DNA from 2 places in the Congzhengia minquanensis genome. Region 2 is predicted to be linked to the other one. Evidence: predicted binding sites of a transcription regulator. Region 2 holds the regulator's gene; the other holds the start of a gene.

Region 1 (7,723 bases), on a different contig from region 2:
CGGCGTTTGGTGCAGCAGTTTAACCGCAGCTTCGTTGTTAAACACCCAATCCAAAAGGTTGGACTTTTCTATCACCAGCGGCATGCGGTTGTGCACGTCCGCTATAGATTCGTTGGGTTCAGTGGTTAAAATTACATACTTTTTTGCGCCGTTAAACTCACCAAAAATTCCCGCCATGTATAAAGCGCTTTTCTCCGGCAGGGTGAACAAGAACTTTTGTTTGGTTTTGTCGTGCTTCCACTCGTAAAAGCCCGAGCTGGGAATAACACACCGCCGCTCTATCACCGCTTTTTGAAACATTTTTTTCTCCAACGCCGTTTCTGCCCGCGCATTGATAATCACACCGCTTCTGCCTCCAAACTGCGGAAATCCCCACGACATAACCTCCGGAGTCAGGGAATTGCCCCTTGAAACAAGCACCGGGGCGCTGTTCGTAGGAAAAATTTCGCCTGTATGAAACACCTGGCCGTTTAACGCGTTTAAAATCTCAAATAAATTGTCGTCATCGCTATCAAAATTATATCTTCCGCACATACAAAACCACCTCTCTTTCAGTATATCCGAAAAATAAAAAAATCACAAGATTTTTTTCAGTTCCTGTAAAACAAAACCAATATCCCCGTTAATACAGAGGGCCCTGTCTGCAATTTCATTGGGACAAAATGCCTCGCCCAAGTTCACACAGGCATACGCTGTGTTTGCATTTTCCGCAGTCATTTGCCAAAAGGGATATTTAATAATGCCCGGCGTGTTATTCCCCACGCCCAGCTCCAAAAATAAACAAGCGCTGTTTTTATGCGCTTTTAAATATGCTTCATAGCGGCGAAAGGCTTTATGCCAGCCGCTGTCCTCTACAAACCTGCCGTCCGACCGCAGGTTCATCATCATGGGCCGTGCGCAAACCGGGCACTTAGGAATCAGCTCCGGTGGAATTTTAAAATCCTTCTGCTCCGCCGCCATGCGCAAAATGATTGGTTCGTTGTCATACGTTTCCTGGCAACAGGGCACGGAGCACTGAAACAGGCCATAATCCCCCTGGGTGTAGAACAGGCGCCGCTTTGAAAAGCCTGACAATTGAAACTGGTGGTCCACATTGGTGGTCAGCACAAAATAGTCCTTATCCTGAACTGCTTCCAAAAGGTCCTGATATACCTTTAATTGCGGCACGTCATAGCGGTTTACTAAAATAAACCGGCTCATATATGCCCAATATTCCTCCGGCGTTTCAAACGGATAAAAGCTGCCCGAATACATGTCGCTAAACCCATACCGCGTTTTGTACCCGCGAAACTCCTTTAAAAACCGCTCGCCCGAATAGGTCAGCCCGGCTGAGGCCGAAAGCCCAGCTCCTGCGCCAATTAACACTGCATCGGCAGTTTTTAGCAGTTCCTTTAGTTTTTCAATCTGCTCCTTTGGCGAGCAGGTTTTTGTATAAGTCAAAGTCCGATTCTTTAAATACATTAAATATCACCTTTAATTCTTGTTTGCCTTTTATTAAATATTCCCGCACGGTGCGCACCGCAATGTGCGCCGCCTCCTCCGGCGGAAACCGGAACTCCCCTGTCGAAATGCAGCAAAAGGACACAGATTGAAGCCCCAACTCTTCAGAAAGCGTTAAGCAGGAGCGGTAGCACGAGGCAAGCAGCTCCCGGTCTGTGCGGCTTACCTCGCCCAAAACCATTGGCCCCACCGTGTGCAGCACATAGCGGCAGGGCAGGTTATATGCTTTTGTTCGTTTTGCCTGCCCCACAGGCTCGCTGTGGCCTTGCTGCTTCATTAAGCTGTCGCATTCCATTCGAAGCTGAAGTCCCGCCGCCGAATGAATGGCATTGTCAATGCAGCCGTGACAGGGATGAAAACAGCCCAGAAGCGCACTGTTGGCCGCGTTCACAATGGCGTCTGCCGCAAGTCGGGTAATGTCTCCTTTCCACAGCAAAATGTTTTCACCAAAACTCATAGTAATGTCTGAAACATAAACCACGCCTTTTTCTTCCCGCTCAGCTTTTAGAAGTTCGTCCTGCAAATTCACAAACGAACCGTCAAGCGGCATAGGCGGGCGCAGGTTCATCAAAGAACGCAAAAGCCTTCTTTGAGAAACTGCATTGCCGGAAAAGTCTGCCGCAAACGCCTGGTATTGCGGCATTTCGTTTAAAAGCATGGCATTTAATTTTAAAACCAATTCAGTTTTTTCCATGTTTTAGCCTCCGCCGTTAACTGCCGGCCCGCGTGAGCAAGGCCTTAACATACTCATTTGCCGGCTCATTTTTAATTGTTTGAGGAGGAGCAAACTGCTGCATTATAATATTAATATAACATCATTTTTGAACGTTACATAAAAAAAGGGGATGCATTTTCATGCTGACAAAAGAAGAGCTTCCGGCTTGTCCGGTGGCCACAACTGTGCAAATCATCGGGAACAAGTGGAAGCTGCTCATATTAAGAAACCTGCTTGAGCGCCCGTGGCGTTTTAACGAACTTCACAGGTCGTTAGAAGGCATCAGCCAAAAGGTGCTGACCGACAGCCTGCGCTCTATGGAAAAGGACGGAATTATTACGCGCACAGCATATCCCGTGGTTCCGCCGCGGGTAGAATATGCCTTGTCGCCTCTTGGGGAGTCTATGCGCCCCATTCTCAACTCCATGGAACTGTGGGGCACAAGCTATCAGAACATGGTAAACCACAAAGAATAATTACTTTTTTACGAGAAAACTTTTCTGACAGCCGGCTGTTACCACGTCGTCAGGCCCCAGGCTGCCCAGCAGAAGGGGCGAATTCGGGTCGTGCCGCCGGTAGTTTTCCAGCGCTTTTTGCGGGCTTTGGTTGGCATAGCAATATCGGCACCCATTGGGACAGGTGTCATAGGCGCCAATGTCGCGGCTTTCTATGCAGTGACATCCCTCCCGCATGCCTTTGTGCTTCAAACTGCGGAACGCAATGTTGTTGGCTCTGCCGATGATGTCCAGCGTCAAGCAGCCCGAAGACGCAATTCCATATCTGCTGAAATCGCCGTTGGTGCCGCAGGTTTGAATTGTCATGCCATATTTTTTTGCAATTGCGCCAAGGTTTTGTGCCAAAATATCTTTATCTTTCTCTGTCATGGGAATAATTTCCGGCATGTTGTATTTTAGCTTTTTATACAGCTCCACAAAGCTGAAAATGCAGCGGTCAATGTGGCCGGACAGGCGCTCTGCCATTGCTTCAAAGGTTTTTATGTGCCGCTCTATGGTATAGGTTTCCGTCAGCAAAATCGGGTCATACCGCCACGAAATTCTTTGCCTGCCCACGGCTTTGGAAAGCTTTTTCAGCGTTTCAATGCTCGTTTCAATGTCCGGCACACCGGGCTCTACATCTTTTCCATATGCCGTAATGGTATAGTGGCAATAAATATGAAACCTATTTTTAATCTCATCTATGTGCGGCAGCAGCGGCGCATAGTTTTTTGAGCAAAACACCACACAATCCACCGTTTCAGGGCAAAGCTCATACCGCGTTACCTTATTGGGAAACATAGGGTTGCGCGTGAGCACATACCCTTCCCGAAACCTGTTTAACAGCCATTCTGTATAATACTGCGCCGTGTCTGTCCGCGCTCCCGTGTTGATAATCAATCTGCTTCCCTCCTCTTTTTGTTTCAATTCTACCTGTTTCATAAAATTCTGTCAAGCTTCAAATTTTTGAAAAATCATATATTTTCCTCTTGCATAATCCCATATGCTTGTGCTATAATAAGTTTATCGAACATTTGTTCTATTTAGAGGCGAAAAAATGAAAAAGAACCGAATTATCCTCCATGCCGACCTCAATAATTTTTATGCGTCGGTAGAGTGCCTTTACAACCCCGGTCTGCGTGGAAAACCTGTGGCTGTGGGCGGCGACGCGGAAAAGCGGCACGGAATTATTTTGGCAAAAAACAATGAAGCGAAGGCTTTTGGTGTAAAAACCGGCGAAACATTGTGGCAGGCACGGCAAAAGTGTCCCGACCTGATTTTTGTAAAGCCCCGCTATGATTTATATGTAAAATATTCCCGTCTGGCGCGCAGCCTTTATGAGGAATATACCAGCCAGGTGGAAAGCTTTGGTTTAGACGAGTGTTGGCTCGATGTAACCAACAGCGAAACGCTGTGGGGCGATGGGAAACGCATTGCCGACGAAATCCGCCTGCGTGTAAAACGGGAGCTGGGGGTTACGGTGTCTATCGGCGTCAGCTTTAACAAAATCTTTGCAAAATTAGGAAGCGACATGAAAAAGCCGGACGCAACAACGGTTATTCCCCGCGAAACCTTTCAAGAAATTGTGTGGCCCCTGCCTGTGGAAAATTTGCTGTTTGTGGGCCGGGCTACCACCCGGAAGCTGAAATCCACCGGCGTTTGCACCATTGGCGACCTGGCTCAGACGAATGTAAACGCGCTGCGGCGTAAGTTCGGCAAGCCGGGCGAAATGCTTTGGAACTTTGCCAACGGGCGCGACGAATCGAGGGTGAGCGAGGCAGACGCGGCGCAAAAAATAAAAACCATTGGCAACAGTTCTACCCTGCCCCGGGATTTAATCTCAGAAGAAGATGTGAAAATTCCCTTATATATCCTGTGCGAAAGCGTTGCAGAGCGGCTTCGCGACCACAGCCTAAAATGCTGCTCTGTGCAGCTTTCCCTCCGGGACAACGGGCTGTTTCAATATGAGCGGCAAGGCCCGCTGATTTGTCCCACCTGCTCGGCCCAAGTGATGTTTGAAAAGGCGTTTGCACTCTACCGCGGAAACCACCTGTCGAACAATCCAATCCGCAGCATTGGCGTGCGGGCCTTAAAGCTTGTGCCGGAGAATGGAACGCAGCTTTCCCTTCTGCCGGAGCTTCAGCAGGTTCACAGGCGCGAGGCGGAGGAAGCGGTAATCGACTCCATCCGCCGGCGCTACGGACACTTTTCCATTCAGCGCGGCATTATGCTGTTAGACACCAAGCTTTCCGGATTCGACCCCAAGGGTGAGCACATAATTCACCCCGAAGTTTTTGTAAGATAACCTGACACCAGTGGCATTTGACATAAAACGATTTCATCAGGAGTTGTAAGTTATGTCAAAGCCCTGTAAAACCTATGTGGATGTTTTAGCAAAATTTGAACGTGACGGGAATGTTATGCCCCTCCGCGTGAAGTGGGAGGACGGGCGCGTATTTACCGTCGACAGTGTTGCAGATGTGCGCCGCGCCGCATCAATCAAGGGCGGCGGGCTGGGTATCCGCTACACTGTCTGCATCGGGGGACATAACACCTATCTGTGGCGGGACGACGACCAGTGGTTTGTAGAGCGCAAATAAACAGCAAAAAACCAGCAGGCGAAAGTGCCTGCTGGTTTTAACATTTATCCAGTTTTGCCCGGAAGGAAATTGCCCGGGGCGTGTCTATTTCGTCAAACTGAACAATGTGGGCGCCTTTTACAAAATCCACATCGGTCACCGTTCCCAACCCAAAAATAGGGTGTTTCACCCGCTGCTGCACGGCAAAGGCGGTTTGCTCTGTGTCTTGCTTTAAATGCCGGTCGCTGATTGCAATAAAGCTTTGCGCCTCTTTTACCAATTCGTCCTCCGGCTTTTGGGTGTAGGTGAGAAGCCCTTCGTCAATGTCAAACAAAAAGCGGGAGGGAAATCTGGGTGAGCCGTCAAAATTCCGGCCCTCCGCCTCTGAAAGATACAGCGCGGTTTTCGCTCTTGTCATTGCCACAAACGCCAGCCGCCGCTCCTCCTCCATTCCCTGAATGGTGTTGGTCTTTTTTGAGGGAAAAATTCCTTCGTTCATGGCACAGAGGAACACATGGGGAAACTCTAACCCCTTTGCGGTGTGCACCGTCATTAATTTTACCTTGTCGCTGTCTGTTTCGGCGTCGCTGTTGGTAAACAGCGCCACGTGGGCCAAATAGTGCTCTAAGGTGCTTTCTTCGCCGCAGCTTGTTTCATATTCATAAACCGACTGTTTCAGTTCCGCCAAATTGTCCAGCCGTTCCTGGCCGCCTTCTGTGCGAAGCATTTCTTCATATCCGCTCTCATTTAAAATTGCCGACAAAAGCTCTGAAATCGGCCGCACCGAATAGTCCGCGGCGAAGGCTTCCACTAAGGACAAAAACTGAGTAGCTTTCGTGCCTTTAAAAATTTCGTTGTCAATCTCCTGCGACAGTGCTTCATAAAGCGAGCATCCCCTTGTTGCAGCAATCTCCTGCAAAAACTGCATGCGCCGCTTTCCTAAGTTCCGTTTTGGACTATTGGCAATGCGCAGAAAAGAAAGATCGTCCTTATATGCAAGGATGCGCAGATAAGAAAGCGCGTCTTTAATTTCTTTGCGCCCGAAAAATTGAACGCCGCTGTAAATGGTATAAGGTATTTTCTCCCGCAAAAGCACCTCTTCAATGGTTCTGGTCAAATGGTGAGCGCGGTAAAGCACCGTCATATCCCGATATGAAACGTTTTGCCCGTGAAGCTCTTTCATTTTTACGGCTATCCACTCGGCTTCCTGCTCTGAAGTGGCGGCGTGGTGGCACAGCACTTCGCTGCCCTTAGGCAGTGTAGGAATTAAATCCTTTTTTATGCGGTTTTTGTTTTTGTCAATCAAAGAGTTCGCCACCGACAAAATTTGCGGGGTTGAGCGGTAGTTTTCCATCATCATAATGGTTTTTACGTTGGGAAACGCATTGTTAAACTCTAAAAGATAACGAATGTTGGCCCCGCGCCAGGTATAAATGGTCTGATCCGGGTCTCCAACCACAAACAAATTGCCGTGATAGCCGCACAAAACCTCCATCAGCTTATACTGCAGCTCGTCAATGTCCTGAAACTCGTCAATCATAATATATTCCAGCCGCTTTTGCCACTTTAATTTTATCTCCTCATCCTGCTGAAAAATATATAGAGTGAACTTAATTAAATCGTTGTAGTCAAGCCCAAAACACTTTTTTTCCTGATATAAATAGCCGTAAAAAATAATGTCCGACGTATTTTTCGCGTTTAAATATTTTTGATAGAGGGTATTAAGCGGCATAGCCAGCATGTCCAGATAATAGTCCGGCTCCTTAAAGATTTTACGAATTTCTATCATGTCCCGGGCATTGGAAAAGGTCATGTTTCTCAGTGTCAGCCCGCGTTCTTCATAAATGATTGCCAGCATGGCATCTATATCGGAATTATCCAGCACCAAAAAGCTTTTGGGATACTGCACCGCATAGCTGTCCTCCTGCAGAACAGACACGCAGAAACTGTGGAACGTTGAGATAAACCCCGTATCGTTGTCCCCTGTGAGTGCGTGAATTCGCTGGCGCATTTCGTTGGCCGACTTGTTGGTAAACGTGACGCATAGAATATTTCCCGGAAGAATTCCAACCTCATTCACCAAATATGCAAAACGGCGGGAAAGGGCCCGCGTTTTGCCCGAGCCCGCCCCGGCAATCACGCGGATGAACCCTTCGGTTGACGTAACCGCTTCCCGCTGTGCATCGTTTAATCCCTGTAAAATATCCTCCATGGACTGTTTCTCCTTTATCGTGCCGTTTATTTCGTGATATTTCCAGCATAATCGAAAACGCGATAAAAGTCAAGTCCTGTTGAAATATCTTTTTTCTGTTACAGTGCAGCCGCCTTTTTCCCAAGAGCGCGGCAAGCGGACAATGCGTCATCGTCGGGCGCTTCGTTTGCCATTAACCCTTCGGACTCAACTAATTTTGCGCCGCTGTTTGCCGTTCTTTCTG
Region 2 (7,723 bases):
CAGCCAGCGGACACGAACTTTTGGTAATTGACGCAGACGAAGATAAAATCCGTCAGCTCAGAGAATATACGGAAAATGCCTTTGTAGTTAAGACGCTGGACAAAGAATCCCTTTCCGACACCGGCATTCAAAACTGCGACACGGTGGTGGTGTGTATTGGAGAAAAAATGGACGTTTGCATTTTAACTGTGCTCTATTTAAACGCCCTGGGAATTCAACGCGTAATCGCAAAAGCCAACAGCGAAGAACACGGCGAAATTTTAAAAAAGCTGGGCGCCGAGGTGGTTTTCCCCGAGCACGATATGGCTGTGCGTCTTGCAAGGCGGCTTGAAACCTCTAAAATGATTAATTATATCGAGCTGAGCGAGAAAGTCGACATCTCTACCCTCCGTATTCCAGAGGCATTTATCGGCGAAACAATCGGTTCTGTTGATGTGAGAAAAAGGTTTGGCTTAAACATCATTGCGGTGGAGAATCCTGCCGGAGTAATGACGGAGCTGACTTCAGACTACCGCTTTACTGAGGAGGACTCCATTGTCGTTATTGGCGACAGGGAGAAAATTAATGCATTGGAAGCGAAATGTTATTGATAGAAAAAAGACCGGTATCGGTCTTTTTTTATGTCTAATTTCGGACAAAAAAATCGGAACAAGCAAAGCTTGTTCCGAAATGGAGCGGAAGACGAGATTCGAACTCGCGACGTTCACCTTGGCAAGGTGACGCTCTACCACTGAGCCACTCCCGCATCATATATAAAACTTTGGTGGTGCCTCCGGGCGGAATCGAACCACCGACACAGGGATTTTCAGTCCCTTGCTCTACCGACTGAGCTACAGAGGCATGGGTTGGCGACTCGGATGGGGTTCGAACCCACGACCTCCAGCGTGACAGGCTGGCATTCTAACCAACTGAACTACCGAGCCATAAAGACAAATTGGTGGGCGCTACAGGGCTCGAACCTGTGACCCTCTGCTTGTAAGGCAGATGCTCTCCCAGCTGAGCTAAGCGCCCAATTTTGTCCGTCGTCTCAGCGACAAAAATATTATACTATAAAATAATCGGTTTGTCAAGTAAAATTTTTTTATTTTTACTTTTTATAAAAATACAAGCAATAACGCAACTTTTTTGTTCTATTCCTTGACTTTTTTTCAAAACCGGGGTATAATATGAGAGTAATTCTCAAATTCAGGAGGATACAATGAACGACAGAAACAGCTATAACACGAAACAAAAACAATTGATTTATGACTTTTTTGCGGCAAATCCAGACCGGCAGTTTTCCGCCAAGGAAGTTTCAAACAGCGTGAAGCAGCAGGCAAAAATTGGGGAAAGCACCGTTTACCGCTTGATAAAAAAGCTGACGGAGGACGGTGAAATCCGCCGATTCAGCGGAAAAGACGTGAAAGCGGTGGTTTATCAGTTTGCCAACCAAAGCGAGCACTGCCATGAGCATTTTCACTTAAAATGTACCGGCTGCGGGGAGCTGATTCATTTAGACTGCGGACTGGTGAAGGAGTTTGAGGCGCACATGACCAGCCACCACGGCTTTTCCATTGACCATTTAAAGACCATTATATATGGCACCTGCGCCAACTGCGCAAACAAAAAGGAGATAAAACATGAAACAACCATATAAAAAATTAATGGCCCTGGCGCTGATATTTTCTGCGGTTCTCTCCCTGTTTGGGTGCGGTCCGGCGGAAACCCTTTCCGGCGTCGGGGATAAAAAACTAAAAATTGTCGCCACAAACTTTCCGCCCTTTGACTTTGCGCGGCAGCTTGCCGGCGAATTGGCAGACGTTACCATGCTGCTCTCTCCCGGCCAAGAGAGCCACACCTTTGAACCAACGCCCCAAGATATTATTAAAATTCAGCAGGCAGACATTTTTATCATGGGCGGCGGCGAATCTGACCAATGGGCAAAAAAACTGATTTCCTCCTCCCAGCTTGACGAGGGGAAAACACTTTTCATGATGGACTGCGTGGAAACCGTTCCCGAAGAACTTACCGAGGGAATGAACCACAATCACGAAGAACACGCAGACGAAGACCACAGCGGATTTTATGAATATGATGAGCATGTGTGGACGTCGCCTGTAAACGCCATGGAAATTTGCAGTAAACTGACAGAAAAGCTGATTGCCGCGGACAAAGCCCACGAACAGGCTTACACAGAGAATTTAAACCGCTATCTTGCCCAGCTTGAAGAGCTTGACGAAAGTTTCGCCGCGGCGGTGGAACGCGGCGTACGGAAAACGCTGGTTTTCGGCGACCGGTTCCCCTTTCGCTATTTTGCGGACCGCTATGGCCTGACGTACTTTGCGGCGTTTCCGGGCTGCTCCGGCGAAACCGAGCCTGATGCCGCCACCATGAAATTTTTGATTGATAAAGTAAGCGAAGAAAACATTCCTGTTGTGCTGCATGTTGAGCTTTCCAACCAGAAAATTGCAGACGCCATTTGTGAGGCAACAGGAGCGAAAAAAGCACTGCTTCACTCCTGTCACGGCGTGACAAAAGACGAGTTCGACCGGGGAGAAACCTATGTGTCCCTGATGAAAAACAACGTAGATGTGTTGAAGGAGGCGCTTTCGTAATGCGCATTTTAACCTGCGACAATTTAAGCGTGTCTTACGGCGCGAATCAGGTGTTGTCCGACCTGTCCTTTTTTGCGGAGAGCGGCGCGTGTTTAAGCATTTTGGGCGAAAACGGCGCCGGCAAGTCCACCCTTTTAAAATGTCTGCTGGGGCTTAAAAAGCCCGACGCAGGGGTGATTAAAACCGAAGGGTTTCCCCTTTCTCAGGTGGGGTATTTGCCCCAGCAGGCGGAGGTTAAGCGGGACTTTCCCGCTTCTGTGTTTGAGGTGGTGCTGTCGGGCTGTTTGAACATGCGCGGCGCAAAACCCTTTTATTCCCGCCGGGAAAAAGATGTTGCAATTCGGAACCTGAATAAAATGGAAGCGGCAGACTTAAAAAAAAGGAGTTTTTCAGAGCTTTCCGGCGGACAGCAGCAGCGCGTGCTTTTGGCCCGTGCTCTGTGCTGCGCGCAAAGGCTTTTAATTTTGGACGAGCCCGCATCTGGTCTTGATCCCGCCGCGGCCCGGGAGATGTATGCTCTGATAACGAAGCTGAAATCAGAAGACGGCATGGGAATTATCATGGTTTCTCACGACACGGCGGGGGCGCTGTCCGTCAGTGAGCGGGTACTGCACATTACCCGCGGGAACAGCCACTGTTTTTTCGGCACAAAACAGGATTATGTAAACAGCGGCTATGCAAATATATATTCGGAGGCAAGATAGCAATGCTTGAACAACTGATGGAACTGTTTCAATATCCGTTTATTACCCGCGCTCTGATTGTGGGCACACTGGTTTCCCTCTGCGCGGCGCTGCTTGGCGTGAGCCTGGTTTTAAAGCGCTATTCCATGATTGGCGACGGACTCTCCCATGTGGGGTTTGGCGCTTTGGCCTGCGCGCAGGTGGCCGGGGTTGCGCCGCTTACGCTTGCCATTCCCATTGTGGTGGCCGCGGCAATTTTATTGCTGCGCTTAAGCGAATCCGGCAAAATAAAAGGAGATGCCGCAATCGCGTTCATCTCCACCGGTGCACTGGCCGCCGGCGTGCTGATTATTTCACTTAGCCGCGGCGCCAATACCGATTTATTAAATTATATGTTCGGAAGCATTTTAGCCATGAGCACCGGCGACGTGGTGCTGAGCATTTGTTTAAGCCTTGCCGTGCTGGCGCTTTACTTATTTTTCTACAACAAAATTTTTGCCGTTACCTTTGATGAAACCTTTGCAAAGGCAACGGGCAAAAAAACGTCCCTCTATAACACGGTGATTGCCGCCCTAACCGCGGTGACCATTGTGCTGGGTATGCGCATGATGGGCGCTTTGCTCATTTCCGCTTTGGTGATTTTCCCCGCCCTTTCCGCCATGCGGGTGTTCAAGTCCTTTGCAGGGGTTACGGTGTGCTCTGTCATTCTCTCCGTCATATGCTTTTTTATCGGAATTTTGGCGTCTTACTTTTACGCGGCGCCAACAGGCGCCAGCGTGGTTATGGTGCACATGGCCGCCTTTTTGCTGTTTTCTGTTGCCGGAGCCGTGTTAAACCGCTTCAGCCCACGCTGACAGCATAGGCCGTCATGGCTGCGACGCCGGTTTTTAAACAATCTTCGTCAATATCAAAGTTTGAGCTGTGAAGAGGCATTGTAATGCCTCTTTTTTTGTTTCCCGAGCCCAGGTAAAAATAAACCGAGGGCACAGCTTGTGCAAAATAAGAAAAGTCGTCCCCCGCCATGGAGGGCTCGCTGCCATGCACCACACTATCTTTTCCAAGAACACCGGTGACGGCCTGCTCGAATCGGTCTGCTGCCGCATCATTGTTGATTAAAGGCGGGTAACGGAAGTTATATTGAAAATCATAGCTTGCCCCGGCAATATTGCAAATTCCGTCCACAGCTTTTTCCATCAGCTCCGGTATCTTTTTGCGGACAGTCTCCTCATACGACCGTACCGTGCCCCGCATGTGCACCGTGTCGGGAATGATATTGTAAAAGGTGCCGCCGTTGATTGCACAGACGGAAATCACCTTTTGTGCAAAGGGCGAAATAAAACGCGCGCCAATCATGTCGAACGCTGCAATGATCCGCGCCGACAGCGCAATGGGGTCAATGCACTCATGGGGATATGCCCCGTGGCCGCCCCGGCCGTGGATATATAAATCAAAATCGTCCGGCGAGGCCATTAACGCCCCCTTTTTCAGCAAAATTTTTCCGGTCTCCACGTCGTTCATCACATGAAGCCCCACCGCGTTTGTTACGTGGTATTCTTCTAAAATTCCCGTCTTTATCATGGGTTCTGCGCCGCCCTCGGTTTCCTCCCCGGGCTGGAACACAAACAAAACGTTAACAGAAAGCTCCTCTTTCAGCTGCGCTAAAAGTTTTGCACTGCACAGCGCCACCGCCATATGTGCATCGTGCCCGCAGGCGTGCATAACGCCGGGGGTTGCCGACTTATAGTCAAAATCATGGGGTTCGTCAAGGGGAAGCGCGTCCATGTCTGCCCGAATCAGCAGCGTGTTTTTCTTGCCCGCGTTTAAAAAGCCGGTAACGCCCGTTCCCGCTATGCCGGATTTTACCGATAGCCCTAAGTTCTCCAAATATTTTTTTATAAACGCCGCGGTTTTTTCTTCGCAAAACGAAAGCTCCGCCATTTGGTGCAGCCTGCGGCGAAGCATAATCGCCTCGGCGCTGATTTCCTCTGACAGTTGTTTGATTGAAAGTTCCATTTTAAAACGCCCCCTTAATATTTTCTAAAAACACCGGAAACAACGCCCAAAATGACAGCGTCGTTTGTAATGATGGGTGACAGCGCGTCGTTCTCCGGCTGGAGGCGGATATGCCCGTTTTCCCGGTAAAAGGTTTTCACCGTGGCGCTGTCGGCAAGCAGCGCCACCACCATCTGCCCGTTTTCGGCGGTTGCCTGCCGTTTTACAATGACAAAATCGCCGTCTAAAATTCCGGCGTTTATCATGCTGTCTCCTTTCACCTTTAGCATAAACAGCTCGCCGCCGCTAAATAACGCTTCCGGCACGGGGAGCACATCCGTTATGTTCTGGGTGGCCAAAATAGGCGTGCCCGCCGCTACCGTGCCCACAACGGGCACAGACAACACTCCGCCTGTTTCCTTGCGTTCCGGCAGGCTGATGGCGCGCTTTTTAGAGCCGTTTTGCAAAATCAGGCCCTTGTCCGCCAGCCGTTTGATATATCCGTGCACCGTAGACGGCGAAGACAGCCCCACCGCGGCACAAATTTCCCGAATGGAGGGCGGATAGCCCATCTGCTCAATTTGGGTGCGGATGTATTCATAAACAAGCTGTTCTTTGTTCTCTTTTGGCATGGCAATCACCTCTTTTTTTCAGTATAGCACATTTCTTCCAAAAAATCAAACATTTGTTCTCATTGACTTTTCTACACAAATTATGGTAGAATATTCTCCATCAGGGAGGGGAAAATATGGCAAAATGGATTTGGCTCAATCAACAGGATTACCCGGAAATTCAAACGACTTTCTGCACACAATTTTGTGATAAAGACGGCTATTCATACGCAGTGGCGGATTTTTTCCGCACATATACCTTTCAAAAGCGCGTGATAAAAGCCAATATTACGGTAAGCGGGGACACAAAATTCCGTTTGTGGGTAAACGGCGATTTCGCCGTAACCGGGCCGGTGTGCCCCGGCGGGGACTATGGCTATGAAAAGCCTATGGCAAACTACTATGCAAATGTTTTGTGTTTCTATCCTGAAAGCAACACGCTGGACTTTTTTGCCCAGGTGCAGCTTTCCCCCGTTGTGCAGACAGACGTGTCCGCCGGCCGCGGCGGTTTTTACTTAGAGTGTATTGTTACGTTTTCAGACGGCTCGAAAACCGTTATTGGAACAGATAAAAGCTGGCTCTGCACGAAAAATACAGCATACCTTTCACCGAATAAGCTGAATTTTACCCTGCCGTCGGACAAAAAAAGCAATGCAGAAGAAATTGAATCTGTATGGAATTTAAAAAAATCGGAAATACCAAATTTACAGGAAGAAAAAGTTCTGCCCAAAAACCACCGCGCACTGGTTACTGCACCGCACACGTCGCAAACCTTTTATCTTGATTTCGACCGCATATATTCCGGCTACGCCGCATTTACTGTAACAGCGGAGGGCGATTGCCGGATTTCTATAAAAACCTTTGAGGCGCCGGAGAAGGTGCTTTGGGAAGAGGAGCTTCATATAAACGGCAGCATGCCGTATCGCTCGTTCCGCTTAAACTCCATTGGCGGCATGGAACTTACCGTGGAGAACAACAGCGAAACAAACGTTTCTATTTCTGACGCAGGGCTTATTTTCACCTGCTACCCCGTTGATACCGAGGGTACCTTTTCGTGTTCCGACGAATTGCTCAACAAAATTTATGATGTGGGCAAATGGACAACGAAAATCTGCCGTCAGACCATTCATTTAGACAGTCCCAAGCATCAGGAAAACTTAGGCTGCACGGGGGACTATTATGTGGAAAGCTTAATTTCATATTATTGCTTCGGCGACCCGCGCCTTACGCGGTTTGATATTCTGCGGACAGCGGATTTGCTGAAACAGCGGGGTGGGTTTATGTTTCACACCTCTTACAGCCTGATTTGGGTGCAGATGTTATATGACTATTATCTGTTTTCCGGCGACAGCGCCGTTTTCGGCCAAACGAAAGACGCGCTCCACCTGCTGATGGACCGGTTTTTCGGATATGAAGAGAAAGACACGGGTCTGATTGATACTCCGCCCAGCTTTATGTTTATCGACTGGATTCCGGTTGACGCGTATAATCTGCACCATCCGCCGAAAGCGCTGGGGCAAACGGCCCTTTGTGCCTTTTACTACCGCGCCTTATGTTTGGCGGCAAAAATTTCGGACAGTTTACTCGACTCGGAGCACGCCCGAATGTACAGTGACCGGGCAAAGCGGTTAAAAGCGTCTTTCCACAAGGCGTTTTTTGTGCCGGAAAAGGGGCTTTACAAAAGCGGGCTGAACACCCCCACGCCGGAGGCGCTGGTGAACCAGTTCATGCCGCAGAATACGGATAAGGTTTATTTTGGAAAGCATGAAAATTCCCTTGCGGTTTTATATGGCCTGTGTCCGGAAAACCTTTCCGCTCCCATTATGGAAACGGTGGTCAACAG

The links. Region 2 encodes LexA, which represses DNA repair genes until DNA is damaged. Its sites were predicted from a motif close to CNAACANNTGTTNG; they were not measured.
Region 1: the regulator LexA is predicted to act here: its motif matches at 3,737-3,750, upstream of dinB (DNA polymerase IV).

What each region holds. Positions count from the first base shown of each region.
Region 1 covers NZ_JACRSU010000006.1:79,757-87,479, forward strand. Annotated here, with positions in the region: gene H8698_RS12870 (SOS response-associated peptidase) at 1-534, opposite strand, end outside; gene H8698_RS12875 (SIR2 family NAD-dependent protein deacylase) at 577-1,440, opposite strand; gene H8698_RS12880 (protein-ADP-ribose hydrolase) at 1,400-2,194, opposite strand; gene H8698_RS12885 (winged helix-turn-helix transcriptional regulator) at 2,356-2,691, shown strand; gene H8698_RS12890 (DUF1848 domain-containing protein) at 2,692-3,609, opposite strand; gene dinB (DNA polymerase IV) at 3,767-5,014, shown strand; gene H8698_RS12900 (hypothetical protein) at 5,067-5,309, shown strand; gene H8698_RS12905 (ATP-dependent helicase) at 5,347-7,500, opposite strand; gene H8698_RS12910 (flavodoxin) at 7,599-7,723, opposite strand, start outside.
Region 2 covers NZ_JACRSU010000001.1:849,071-856,793, forward strand. Annotated here, with positions in the region: gene H8698_RS04035 (potassium channel family protein) at 1-590, shown strand, start outside; tRNA gene H8698_RS04040 (tRNA-Gly) at 671-745, opposite strand; tRNA gene H8698_RS04045 (tRNA-Phe) at 765-840, opposite strand; tRNA gene H8698_RS04050 (tRNA-Asp) at 847-923, opposite strand; tRNA gene H8698_RS04055 (tRNA-Val) at 936-1,011, opposite strand; gene H8698_RS04060 (Fur family transcriptional regulator) at 1,199-1,636, shown strand; gene H8698_RS04065 (metal ABC transporter substrate-binding protein) at 1,620-2,594, shown strand; gene H8698_RS04070 (metal ABC transporter ATP-binding protein) at 2,594-3,298, shown strand; gene H8698_RS04075 (metal ABC transporter permease) at 3,301-4,131, shown strand; gene H8698_RS04080 (M20 metallopeptidase family protein) at 4,118-5,290, opposite strand; gene lexA (transcriptional repressor LexA) at 5,305-5,901, opposite strand; gene H8698_RS04090 (alpha-L-rhamnosidase-related protein) at 6,018-7,723, shown strand, end outside.